Methylorubrum populi: one gene and its partner. The protein of the gene in region 1 interacts with the protein of each later gene in a pairwise test. Links are inferred from orthologs where the notes say so. Each region holds a gene or a part of one and is shown in the gene's direction. Other genes may lie near its edges.

What was found. The genes of interacting proteins can lie anywhere in the genome.
Region 2: the proteins of MPPM_RS21350 (region 1) and MPPM_RS24290 interact in binary tests that used the Escherichia coli proteins (3 or more experiments, as listed by UniProt). The link is inferred for Methylorubrum populi from one-to-one orthologs.

The regions. Positions count from the first base shown.
Region 1 is NZ_AP014809.1:4,605,652-4,613,289, forward strand. What follows is about bases 2,927-5,822. They hold MPPM_RS21350 (HesB/IscA family protein), read left to right. Parts: upstream 2,927-4,132; coding sequence 4,133-4,513; downstream 4,514-5,822. Other genes in these bases: MPPM_RS21340 (SUF system Fe-S cluster assembly protein), read left to right, coding at 2,927-3,206; MPPM_RS21345 (Uma2 family endonuclease), read right to left, coding at 3,370-3,975; MPPM_RS21355 (GGDEF domain-containing protein), read right to left, coding at 4,544-5,608; MPPM_RS21360 (DEAD/DEAH box helicase), read right to left, coding at 5,809-5,822. Outside these bases: MPPM_RS21325 (SufB/SufD family protein), read left to right, coding at 1-924; MPPM_RS21330 (endonuclease domain-containing protein), read left to right, coding at 1,087-1,533; MPPM_RS21335 (cysteine desulfurase), read left to right, coding at 1,530-2,771; more of MPPM_RS21340, read left to right, coding at 2,823-2,926; more of MPPM_RS21360, read right to left, coding at 5,823-7,323; MPPM_RS21365 (hypothetical protein), read right to left, coding at 7,616-7,638. UniProt on the Escherichia coli protein: Is able to transfer iron-sulfur clusters to apo-ferredoxin. Multiple cycles of [2Fe2S] cluster formation and transfer are observed, suggesting that IscA acts catalytically.
Region 2 is NZ_AP014809.1:5,209,218-5,213,802, reverse strand. What follows is about bases 1-2,665. They hold MPPM_RS24290 (2Fe-2S iron-sulfur cluster-binding protein), read left to right. Parts: upstream 1-1,005; coding sequence 1,006-1,326; downstream 1,327-2,665. Other genes in these bases: MPPM_RS24285 (vWA domain-containing protein), read right to left, coding at 1,338-2,513; MPPM_RS24295 (Hpt domain-containing protein), read left to right, coding at 451-795; MPPM_RS29270 (apolipoprotein A-IV repeat region-like domain-containing protein), read right to left, coding at 1-93. In the rest of the region: MPPM_RS24280 (hypothetical protein), read left to right, coding at 2,748-3,155; MPPM_RS24275 (Ros/MucR family transcriptional regulator), read left to right, coding at 3,527-4,063; MPPM_RS24270 (sigma-70 family RNA polymerase sigma factor), read right to left, coding at 4,386-4,585. UniProt on the Escherichia coli protein: Ferredoxin are iron-sulfur proteins that transfer electrons in a wide variety of metabolic reactions. Although the function of this ferredoxin is unknown it is probable that it has a role as a cellular electron transfer protein.

The DNA.
Region 1 (7,638 bases):
AAGCTCCTCGCCCCCGTCGAGCAGGTGCGCGAGAACCCGATCTATCAGCTCAACACCGCCTTCTTGGCGGACGGCGCGCTGATCTCGGTCGCCCCCGGCGCCAAGCCGCAGACGCCGGTTCACCTGCGCTTCGTCGGTACGGGTGAGGCGGCCTTCTCGACCGCGACCCGCGTGCTGGTCGAGATCGGGGCCGGTGCCGAGTTCTTCCTCTTGGAGAGCCACGAGGGGCCGTCCGGGCTGACCTACCAGCCCAACGACGCGCTCGACGTGCGCATCGGCGCCGAGGCCGCCTTCCGCCACACCCGGCTCAACCGGGAAGGGGACGCGGCGATCGCCCTCTCGACGATCTCGGTGCGGCTCGACGCCCGGGCGCAGCTCGAGACGGTCAACCTCGTCACCGGCGCCAAGCTCTCGCGTCACCAGATCTACCTGCACGTCGCGGGCGAGGACGCCAACGCGGTCGTCAACGGCGCGACGCTGCTGGGCCACGGCCAGCTCGCGGACTCGACCCTGCTCGCCGACCACGCGGCGACGGGCGGCGTCGGCCGCGAGATGTTCAAGACGGTGATCGACGGCGATTCCACCGGCGTGTTCCAGGGCAAGATCATCGTCCGCCAGGTCGCGCAGCAGACCGACGGCAAGATGAAGTCCGACTGCCTGCTCCTGACCGACGACGGTCAGATGATGAACAAGCCGGAGCTGGAGATCTTCGCCGACGACGTCGCCTGCGGCCACGGCGCCACCTGCGGCGCCCCGGACGAGGACCTGCTGTTCTACCTCATGGCCCGCGGCCTGCCGCGTGCCACCGCCGAGAGCCTGCTGGTCCAGGCCTTCGTCGGCGAGGCGGTGGAGACGGTCACGCATGAGGGCGCGCGCGACGCGCTGATCGGCGGGATCGAGGCTTGGCTGGCGGCGCGGGGGTGAGAGAAACCCTCTCACCTCTGCGGGGGAGGGTGCCCGCGGAGCGGGCGGGAGAGGGGAGCGACGTCTCCGGACAATGCGGACCCGGCCCCTCACCCGACCTCCTTCGGGGGCCACCCTCTCCCGCGGAGGGGAGAGGGCGGTGCGTACGATGGGGGATTGGCAATGGACAAGCGTCCGAGGCTGAATGAGGTCTCACCCCGCCTGCGCCGCTTCGCTCGCGCACAGCGCCATGACATGCCGCACGCCGAGGCGTTGTTCTGGGAGCAGGTGCGCGGTGGCCGGTTCCGCGGCGCCAAGTTCAAGCGCCAGGTGCCGATCTCGCCCTTCATCGCCGACTTCTTTTGTGCGTCGGCCAAACTGGTCGTGGAGATCGACGGTCCGGTGCATGAGACCGATGATCGTCGCCGACGCGACGAGGCCCGCAATGCGTGGCTGGCAGCCCAGGGCTTCCTCGTCCTGTGCTTCTCCACCGACCTCGTTCTGAGCAATCCCGGTGCGGTGATGGACGCCGTCGGCGCGGCCATCGCGGATCGGGGTTATCCCTCTCCTGCCTCGCTGCGCGAGGCACCCTCCGCCACCGGAGGGGAATTCGCGAGCGCCCTTTCATGAATGCACCCGTTCCTGCCCCCTACGACGTCGAAGCGATCCGAAAAGAATTCCCGATCCTCTCGGAAAAGGTCTACGGTAAGCCGCTGGTCTATCTCGACAACGCCGCCTCGTCGCAGAAGCCGAAGGCGGTGATCGATGCGATGGTCTCCTGCATGGAGACGGGCTACGCCAACGTCCATCGCGGCCTGCACTACATGGCCAATGCCGCGACCGAGGGGTTCGAGGGCGCGCGCGAGACCACGCGCCAGTTCCTCAACGCGCGCTCCACCGACGAGATCATCTTCACCCGCAACGCCACCGAGGCCTACAACCTCGTCGCCTCGTCGATGGGCTGGGCCGGGCTGATCGGGGAGGGGGACGAGATCATCCTCTCGATCATGGAGCACCACTCCAACATCGTGCCCTGGCACTTTCTGCGCGAGCGGCGCGGAGCCGTCATCAAGTGGGCGCCGGTGGACGACGACGGCAACTTCCTCGTCGAAGAGTACGAAAAGCTGTTCAGCCCGCGCACCAAGATGGTGGCGCTCACCCATATGTCGAACGTGCTCGGCACGGTGACGCCGGGGGAGGAGATCGTGCGCATCGCCCACGCCCACGGCGTGCCGGTGCTGCTCGACGGGGCGCAGAGCGCCGTCCACCGCCCGATCGACGTGCAGGCGCTCGATTGCGACTTCTTCGTCTTCACCGGCCACAAGGTCTACGGCCCGACCGGGATCGGTGTGCTCTACGGCAAGAAGGAGTGGCTCGACCGGTTGCCCCCCTACCAGGGCGGCGGCGAGATGATCCGCACGGTGAGCCAGGATGCGATCACCTACAACGACCCGCCCCACCGCTTCGAGGCGGGCACGCCGGCGATCATCGAGGCGGTCGGCCTCGGCGCCGCGCTCGAATTCATGATGAAGCTCGGGCGCGAGAACATCGCCGCGCACGAGGCGATGTTGACGGCCTACGCGCAGGAGCGGCTCGGCGCGATGAATTCGATCCGTCAGATCGGCAATTCCCGCGACAAGGGCGGCGTCATCGCCTTCGAGGTGAAGGGCGCGCATGCCCACGACATCGCCACCGTGATCGACCGGCAGGGCGTGGCCGTGCGGGCGGGCACGCACTGCGCCATGCCGCTGCTGACCCGCTTCGGCGTGACCTCCACCTGTCGCGCCTCGTTCGGCCTGTATAATACGACCCACGAGATCGACGCCCTCGCCGAGGCCCTGGCCAAGGCCGAGATGCTGTTCGCCTAAGTTTTGGAAACGTTTCGGCCGTCGGACGCGGCGGCCGGAAGGAGTGATCCGATGAGCACCGACGCCACCATCACCGGGGGCACCAACACCCCCGCCCTCGCGGCGGCTTCCGCGATCCCGGCGGAAGAAATCGACCGCCTGACGGACGAGATCGTCGTCGCGCTGAAATCCGTCTACGATCCCGAGATTCCCGCCGACATCTACGAACTCGGCCTGATCTATCGGGTGCAGATCGAGGACGACCGGCGCGTGCTGATCGACATGACCCTGACCGCTCCGGGCTGCCCCGTGGCCGGCGAGATGCCGGGCTGGGTCGAGAACGCGGTCTCGGCGGTGCCGGGCGTGCAGTCCTGCCAGGTCACGATGGTGTTCGACCCGCCGTGGGACCAGAGCCGGATGTCCGACGAGGCCCGCGTCGCCCTCGACATGTGGTGAGGGGCGGTTCCGTCGGCCGATCTCGTTGTCGCGCAGGATCGGTCCGATACGGCTTCCGGGTGACAAGTTCGGTTCCGTCCTCACCACCGTCATTCCGGGGCGCTGAGAAGCGAACCCGGAATCCACGATAGGACGGTACGGAAGGGATCCACCGGAAACCGGGTCAGGCTTCCGGCACGGTATCGGCCGGATCCCATCGTGGTTCGAACGTCAATCCGTCGTAGATGTCCGACAGCGCCAGCCGCGCCCCGATCTCGGGCAGGTCCACCACCGCCTCGAGCCCGTCGAACGTCTCGATCGCCCAGCCCTCGTCGTTGCGGCGATAGAGCAGAACCTGCGGCAGGATGGTCTCCACGAGGAGGATGCAGCGCAGGGTCGGATGGCGCTTGTACTCCTCCAGCTTGCGCGTTCGGTCGACGGCGCTCGTCGAGGGGGAGGCGACCTCGACGACCAGCCGCGGTTCGCGGGCCTCGTAGGTGTCGCGGACGAGTTCGGCGCACTCGACCGTCACATCGGGGCGTCGCAGGCCACGAATGCCGGTTCGGATCGCGATATCCGCCGTCGTCGGACGGCAGCCCGAGCCGCGCAGCTGCGTGTGCAGCGAGGCGATGATGTTGACGGTGGCTCGGTCGTGCTGCGCGCTGCTGCCCGTCATCATCCGGTGGCGCAGGACCGGAATGCCGTCGACGAGTTCGTAGCGCTCGTCCTGATGGAGCTGCCAGGCGAAAAACTCGTCCGGCGTCATCCGCCGCCGCGCAGGATCGGCCATCGCACCCTCCGTCACCGATTCAGCATAGCACGGCTGCAATCGGCCGGCGCATCGGGTCTCGCAGTGGACCGGTGCTGCGGGAGTGCTTATCTTTTCAGGTGTACGAAAACCCCTCACCCGCCCGGGCCTTGAACCCGGCCGCAGGAGAGAGACCACGATGTCAGGTTTCAAGGTGATCACGCTGACCGACCGCGCCGCGGATCGGCTCAAGGCGATCATGGCCGATGCGGAGAAGCCGATCGCCGGCTTGCGCGTCGGCGTGAAGAACGGCGGCTGCGCCGGCATGTCCTACACGATGGAATATGCCGAGGAGCGGAAAGCCGGCGAGGACGTGATCGAGGACCGGGGCGTGACCGTGTTCATCGACCCCAAGGCGGTGCTGTTCCTGCTCGGCACCGAGATGGACTTCCAGACGACCAAGCTGTCGTCCCAGTTCGTGTTCAACAACCCGAACCAGACCTCGGCCTGCGGCTGCGGCGAGTCGGTGGCGATCACACCCGTCAATCCGGAACGCCTGGCCGCCGGCGCCCCGGCCTGACCGCGAGGGGCCCCGGCCCCCTCCCTGATCTCAGGCGACGTCGCGCAGAACCGAGGCCTCGGTCTCGTCGAGGCAGAGGTTGCGCCCGGCGCGCTTGGCGGCGAACAGGCAGGCATCCGCCCGCTCCAGCAACGAGACGGCGTTGTCGTCCTCGCGGCGGGTCGCCACGCCGAGCGACACGGTGACCTTGCCGAGCGATTCGCCCGTCGAGCGCTTCACGAGCTCGCGGCCGGTCACGCTGGTGCGCACCCGTTCCGCGACGGCGCGGGCCTCGGCCAAGTCCGTCTCCGGCAGGACGATGCCGAACTCCTCGCCGCCGAAGCGGGCGAGCGTCGCGCCCGGCTGCGCCACATGCTCGCGCATGACGACGGCGACGAGGCGCAGCACCTGATCCCCGGTCAGGTGGCCGTAGAGATCGTTGAAGCGCTTGAAGTAGTCGATGTCGAGGACGATCAGGCTCGTCGGCCGGCGCCCGGCTTCCGGCACCTCGCAGGCCCGGTGCAGCGCCGTCTCGAAGCTCTTGCGGTTGCCAAGGCCGGTCAGGGCATCGGTCAGGCTCTCAAGGCGGGCCGCTTCCAGCGTCTCGCGCAAGCCCTCGATCTCGCTCCGGCTCTCGCGCATCCGCGCTTCGAGGGTGCGGTTGTTGGCGGTCACGTCGCGGGTGTTGGCGATGATCGTCGTGACGATCTCGCGCAGGCGGGTCCGGGTCGTGGCCGTGTTGGCGATGTCGTGGGACAGGGCCTGGAGCGACTCGCCGTACTGGGTCGTGGAGCGGATCGAGACCTCGATCATCTCCATGATGCCCTCGACTTCGGCGATGAGGCTCGAATTCATCCGATCCACCTCCAGGGCGAGGCGGCGCCCGTCGATGTAGGTGTCGTGCAATCCTTCGATGTCGGCGCTCGTCAGCGTGCCGTTCTGCGTCGTGAGCCGCTTGATCGCGTCGTTCATCAGCGGCTGCGTGCCCGACACGTAGAGGTACCACACCGCGTAGGCCCGCGGGGTGGCGCAGGCACAGTAGTCGCGCATCAGCTCGAAGCTGCGCTGCGCGAGCACGAAACTGCGATCACGGTCGAGATCGGGGCCGTGGCTCATCCGGTGACGTAGGCTCCTGCGGACGGGGCACGCCGCCCGCATCGTCCGCTCCGCCGGAGTGTCGCTTCAGAACCTCGCCAGGACGTTAAGAGGGGCCCACAAAACGCCCGGCGGCCGCTCAGCGCCGGCGACCGGAGCGCCGCCGCGAGAGACATCCTGCGAGAGACGTTCGGGTGGGCCCACGATGCGCCCGCCGGCCGTTACTTGCTCTTCCCGAACCCGGTCGGCTTCAGCAGGAAGGCCGGGACGTGCGAGCCGAGGCCGACCGGCGTGTCGTCATCCTCGTCGCGGCGCGGGGGACGGCGCTCGGAGCGGGACCGCTCGGGAGCGCTGCGGACGGGCTCGCGGGCCGGGGAAACCGGCTCCGGCTCGCGGATCGGCTCGCGACGGACATCCTCGCCGCGACCCTCGCCGCGGCCGCGATCGGAGGCCGGCCGGCGGCCGCGCGATCGGCTCTCGCTCGGCCGCTCGGTCGCCCGCTCGCTCGTCTTCTCGGAGCTTCGCTCGGTTCCCCGCTCGCTTCCCTTGGCCCGGCGGGTGCCGCGGCGGCGGCGCGGCTCGTCGCCCTCCGCGTCGTCGGGCAGGGAGGCGAGGTCGCCGTCGAGCCACTCGATCGGCCGGCCGATCAGGCTCTCGATCGCCGAGAGCGAGCGCTCGTCGGCCCGGCTCGCCAGGGTGAAGGCCGCACCCGAGCGTCCGGCGCGGCCGGTGCGGCCGATCCGGTGGACGTAGTCCTCCGGATGGTGCGGCACGTCGAAGTTGAAGACGTGGCTCACCGCCGGGATGTCGAGGCCGCGGGCGGCGACGTCGGAGGCCACGAGCAGCGGAACCTCGCCGCTGCGGAAGCCGTCGAGGGCGGCCATGCGGGCGCGCTGGTCCATGTCGCCGTGCAAAGCCGCCGCGTTGAAGCCGTGGCTGGTCAGCGAGCGCTGGAGCTGGGCGACGTCGCGCTTGCGGTTGCAGAAGATGATGCCGTTCTGCAGCTCGCTCGCCGAGCGGATGAGGTGGCGCAGCACCTTGCGCTTCTCATGGCCCTCGGCGCCCGTCGCCACCAGACGCTGCTCGATGGTCGTGGCGGTGGAGGCGGGACGCGCCACCTCGACCCGCTGCGGGTTGTGCAGGAACATGTCGGCCAGCCGCTCGATCTCCGGCGGCATGGTGGCGGAGAAGAAAAGCGTCTGGCGCGTGAAGGGCACCATCTTCACGATGCGCTCGATGTCGGGAATGAAGCCCATGTCGAGCATGCGGTCGGCCTCGTCGATGACGAGAAGCTCGACGCCGGTGAGCAGCAGCTTGCCGCGCTCGAAATGGTCGAGCAGGCGCCCCGGCGTCGCGATCAGCACGTCGGTGCCGCGGGTGAGCTTGGCGTCCTGGTCGGCGAAGGAGACGCCGCCGATGATCAGCGCCACGTTGAGCTTGTGGTTGGTGCCGTAGCGCTCGAAATTCTCCTCGACCTGCGCCGCGAGTTCGCGGGTCGGCTCCAGGATCAGGGTGCGCGGCATGCGCGCCCGCGCCCGGCCGGTCTCCAGCATGGTCAGCATCGGCAGGGTGAAGGCGGCGGTCTTTCCGGTGCCGGTCTGGGCGATGCCGAGCACGTCGCGCCGGGCGAGCACGTGCGGGATCGCCTGGGCCTGGATCGGCGTCGGCTCGGTGTAGCCGGCCGCGGAGACGGCTTGGAGTACCTTGTCACTCAGTCCAAGATCGGCGAAAGACATCGGGTGTGGGAAACCATTTGCGCGCGTGGAGTGGGCCGATCTGGGGCTCAGAGCTCGCGCCGGCGGATGATCGCGAGAGCCGTGCGCGGTACGCCGTCACGCGTCCGAACGCGCGCGACACTTAGACCCCTCTGCCTGCTTGTCAATCGACCGTGCCCCCGCAGCCGCCTCCCGCGGGCCGAGTACCGTTGCGCCGCAAGCATCCCGCGATCCGCCCAAGCGGGTCGGCGGCGGCGTTTTCGTGCCGGCGAGGAACCGGCCGCCGCCCGGAGCGCCGCCGTGACAGGACGCGTCAGTTCGCGAGGTTTCCACGCA
Region 2 (4,585 bases), 600 kb from region 1 along the record:
CTCGCCCGGAGCCGGAATGTCCAGATTCAAAGCCTGCTCGATCGCGGAGAGGGCCGCCTCCGCCGGATCCTTCAGCTTCTTCTCGGTGGCCATGCAACGCCTCGTACGCATCGCCGTCCACTGCAGAGCACGCGCCCTCCGCAATGGAGACGGATTTACCCGACTAGCCGAGGAACCTTAGTCCCTCGGAACCCGCACCCGATACCCGATCGGCCCGGCGCACCCAAGAAACCTTAACGGAATGGTTACCAAGCCAGGGCCCGTGATCGGGCACTCGCCCCAAGTTCTGACGCGTGCAGACATAAACGGGTACGCCCCGGGCGGGCCTGCGCTGTGGATAGCCCCCGCCGCCCACAGGCAGGTCGCCGCGCCGGCCGGATCCGCGGGCCGGGCAAGGCCGTTCGGCGCGGGGGTGGGCTCGAGGACGCAAGAGGGCGCATGAGGACCGACATGGACGCCGAGAACCAGCCCGTGCTCCTGCTCGACCGCGCTCATCTCGACGCGCAGACCTTCGGCGACGCGGATCTCGCCCGGGAGGTGCTGAGCCTGTTCGAGGACCAGTGCCGCCGCCTGCTGCCGGCGCTGGCGGAGGCGGGCCGCCCGGCCGAGGCGCGGGCCGACCTCGCCCACACCCTCAAGGGCGCGGCCCTCGGCGTCGGGGCGATGCGGGTGGCGCAGGCGAGCGCCGCCGTCGAGGCCGGTTTCCGCTCCGGCGCGGGAGCGGACCTCTCGAGCCTTCAGGCCGCCGCGGCCGAGACTCTGACAGCACTCGCGACCTTCGGCCTGGAGGCGTAACGGGCTCGCACCGTCCGGCCGCTCTCGCCGCGGCGAAGGCTTGTCGTGGCCTCACCGGACCCGATCCGCCCACAGAGGCGCCGGATCGAGACCGGCGCGACGGAAAAGCGCCGGCTTCCCGCTTGCATTCTGACTCCGTCGCCCGCAAGCAGGCGCCACGCCGCCCCTCGAAGGATCGCAGGCGGACGCGGACACGTCCCGGAGCAAGGAATGCCCAAGATCACCTTCGTCGATCACGCCGGCACGGCCCGCACGATCGACGGCGAGGTCGGCTCGACCGTCATGGAGACGGCGATCCGCAACAATGTGCCGGGCATCGATGCCGAGTGCGGCGGGGCCTGCGCCTGCGCCACCTGCCACGTCTACGTGGACGAGGCTTGGGCCGACAAGGTCGGGCCCGCCGAGCCGATGGAGCAGGACATGCTCGACTTCGCCTCGGACGTGCGCGCGACCTCGCGCCTGTGCTGCCAGATCCGCGTGACGCCCGAACTCGACGGGCTGACCGTGACGACCCCGGCCCGCCAGGGCTGAGGCGCGCCTGCCTATCGCAGCAGCGCCCGCATCGCCCCGTCCAATCCTTCGAGCGTCAGCGGGAACATCCGGTCGGAAAAGATCCGGCGGACCATGCCGATCGACTGGGTGTAGGCCCAGTGCTCGGCCGGGACGGGGTTGAGCCAGACCGCTTTCGGGAAATGATCGAGGACGCGGCCGAGCCAGACCTCGCCCGCCTCCTCGTTCCAATGCTCCACCGAGCCGCCGGGATGGGCGATCTCGTAAGGGCTCATGGAGGCGTCGCCCACGAACACCACACGGTAATCGGACGGATAGGTGCGGATCACGTCGAGAAGCGGGATGCGCTCGTCGTGGCGGCGGTGGTTCTCGGTCCACACCGCCTCGTAGGGGCAGTTGTGGAAGTAGTAGTGCGCGAAGTGCTTGAACTCGGAGCGCGCCGCCGAGAACAGTTCCTCGGCCAGTTCCACGTGCCAGTCCATCGAGCCGCCGACATCGAGGAAGAGCAGAACCTTCACGGCGTTGCGCCGCTCCGGACGGAGCCTCACGTCGATGAAGCCCTTGCGGGCGCTCTCGCGGATGGTGCCGTCGAGGTCGAGTTCCTCGGCCGCCCCCGTGCGGGCGAAGCGGCGCAGGCGGCGGAGCGCCACCCGCATGGAGCGGGTGCCGAGTTCGCGGGAATCGTCGAGATCCTTGAACTCGCGCTTATCCCACACCTTCACCGCGCGGAAGTTGCGGTTGCCGTCCTGGCCGATGCGGATGCCCTCCGGATTGTAGCCGTAGGCGCCGAAGGGCGATGTGCCCCCGGTCCCGATCCATTTCGACCCGCCCTGGTGGCGCTCCTTCTGCTCGGCGAGGCGCTGCTTCAGGGTCTCGAACAGCTTGTCCCAGCCGAGCCCCTTCAACTCGGCCTTTTCCGCCTCGGTCAGGTATTTCTCGGCGAGTTTGCGCAGCCATTCCTCGGGGATGGCGGCAGGCTCGACCGCCTCGCCCAGCGTCTCCAGTCCCTTGAAGACCGAGGCGAAGACGCGGTCGAACCGGTCGAGATTGGCCTCGTCCTTCACCAGGACCGTACGCGCGAGGAAGTAGAACTCCTCGACGCGCTTGTCGGCGAGGTCGCTCTCCATCGCCTGGAGCAGGGTGAGGTATTCGCGCAGGGAGACCGGCACGCGGGCCTCGCGCAGGCCCGTAAAGAATTGCAGCAGCATAAGGCCTAAACGCCCGAGCCCGGCCCACGGGTCAAGCCGCGGCTGGAGGCGGCCGAGCCGCAGGCGTCGAACAGCCGAGCTTGAGAGTCTTCGACTCCTGTGGACAGTGCCGTTTTCCCGTGGATATCGCCCGACACCACCTTTGCGCGTGAGGAATAACCGTCATCTCGCGGGAACTAAGGTGCCCTCGCACAATGCAGGATGAGTCCGTGACTTGACGACTGGAAGGACGCCATGCCCGTGGTCTTGCGATCTCTGAGCGATTTCAAGAAATTCCTCCGCAAGCCCGGGGCGACCCTTCAGATCGTGCAGAACACCTTCGTCGACCGCCAGGGCGAGGAGGCCCGCGCCGCCTATCGCCGCAAGGGGCTCTACGAGCCGCGAACGCTCAGGGCGATGTCGAAGAAGGCCGCCATCTTCGACGTGAAGGGCCACGACACCACGGTGTGGCTCTACTGGGATCGCGGCACCCGCAACTGGCGCTTTTCCGGTGATACCGTCACGGTGCCGCTCAACGCCACGCTGGGTCCGCCGGATGCAGTGGTCTATCGCTGCAGTCTGCCGACGAGGCCCGAGCGCTGCAGGCAAAGCCGGCCCGCTCCCCAGCACGAAGACGACGAGATGATGCTCCCGGGTATGTAACCGCGACAGAGCGTCGCTTTAATCCCGTCACATCGGCGGCGGCATACGATCTCAAACTGCCGCAATCCATCGAAGTTACCCGACTCCATCACCCTTGACCCACGATTAGCCCGAATTTGCCTCTCACGATTTGTTGAATGGCCGAATCAGGTGGCGCTCATCATGACGGCCGTCGAACCTCAGCTTGCGCACACCACCTTGAGCAACCCCGTTCTGCCCTCTCATCGGGTCTGATCGTTGGCAATATCGGCCAAATCGGAGCTTTTTCTCAATTTTGCAGTCGTTTTTCGTGAAAACTCGTAGAACCGGCCTTGAAACTTTTCTAGATCCTTTTAGCTAACAAGAACGAGGGGCAAACAGGATCACGTACAATGTCTGAAACAAGTCAGGTCTCGCAACACGATCGTATCGAACTCGCTGCCGATCTCGTCTCGGCTTATGTCTCGAACAATTCCCTGCCATCGCCCGAACTTCCGGCCCTGATTGTTCAGGTTCACGCCGCGCTCCTCTCTCTGTCGGCGCCGCAGGCCCCGAAGGAAGAAGAAGTCGAGCGGGCGACGCCGGCCCAGATCAAGAAGTCGATCACGCCGGACGCCCTGATCTCCTTCATCGACGGCAAGCCCTACAAGACGCTCAAGCGGCATCTGACGACGCACGGTCTCGACATCGAGGGTTATCGCCGTCGCTACGGTCTGCCGGCCGACTATCCGACGGTTTCGTCCAACTATTCGGCCGCGCGTTCGGCGCTGGCGAAGGATCTCGGCCTCGGCCAGCAGCGCCGCAAGTCCTCCGCCAAGGCTGCGGAGCCCGTGGACGAGGTGGTCGCGGAAGCGCCGCCTGAGCCGCGCCGGAAGAGCACCGCTTCGGGTGAGGGACGCAAGACCGGCGGCCGTCGCAAGGCGGCCTGACAGCCAAGGCTCGAACCGACAGGGCTCTCCGTCCCTGTCGGTCGGCCCGAAGACCGGTTGCCGGTTCGGCCGAACCGGCTTGTGACGCAAGCGACGAGCAGCCGGAAGTCCGCTCCACTCCCGCTCGGGCCGCTCTGTCAGGGCGATTTGGCCCTTCCGCCAATCGCGCCGGAGGAAATGACGCGACCGGCCGGCGGCGACATCGTCAGCGGCGCGGCGTCTCCTTAACGAATCCCGCACGCTGGCAGAGGAGCGGCGGGCAGGTGCCTTTCGCGAACGACCCGGCTCTCTGAGGACCGGGTCCGCGCTGTCCTTAAGACGATCAGGCGTCCGGCATCGCCGATTGGATGAAGCGGTCGGAGGAGAGATCCTCCTCGTCGTAGCCGAGGAGTTCGGCGAGGCGGCCGCGGGCGCGGCTGACGCGGCTCTTCACCGTGCCGACCTTGCAGCCCATGATCGTGGCGGCCTCCTCGTAGGAGACACCCTCGGCGCCAACGAGCACCAGCGCCTCGCGCTGGTCCG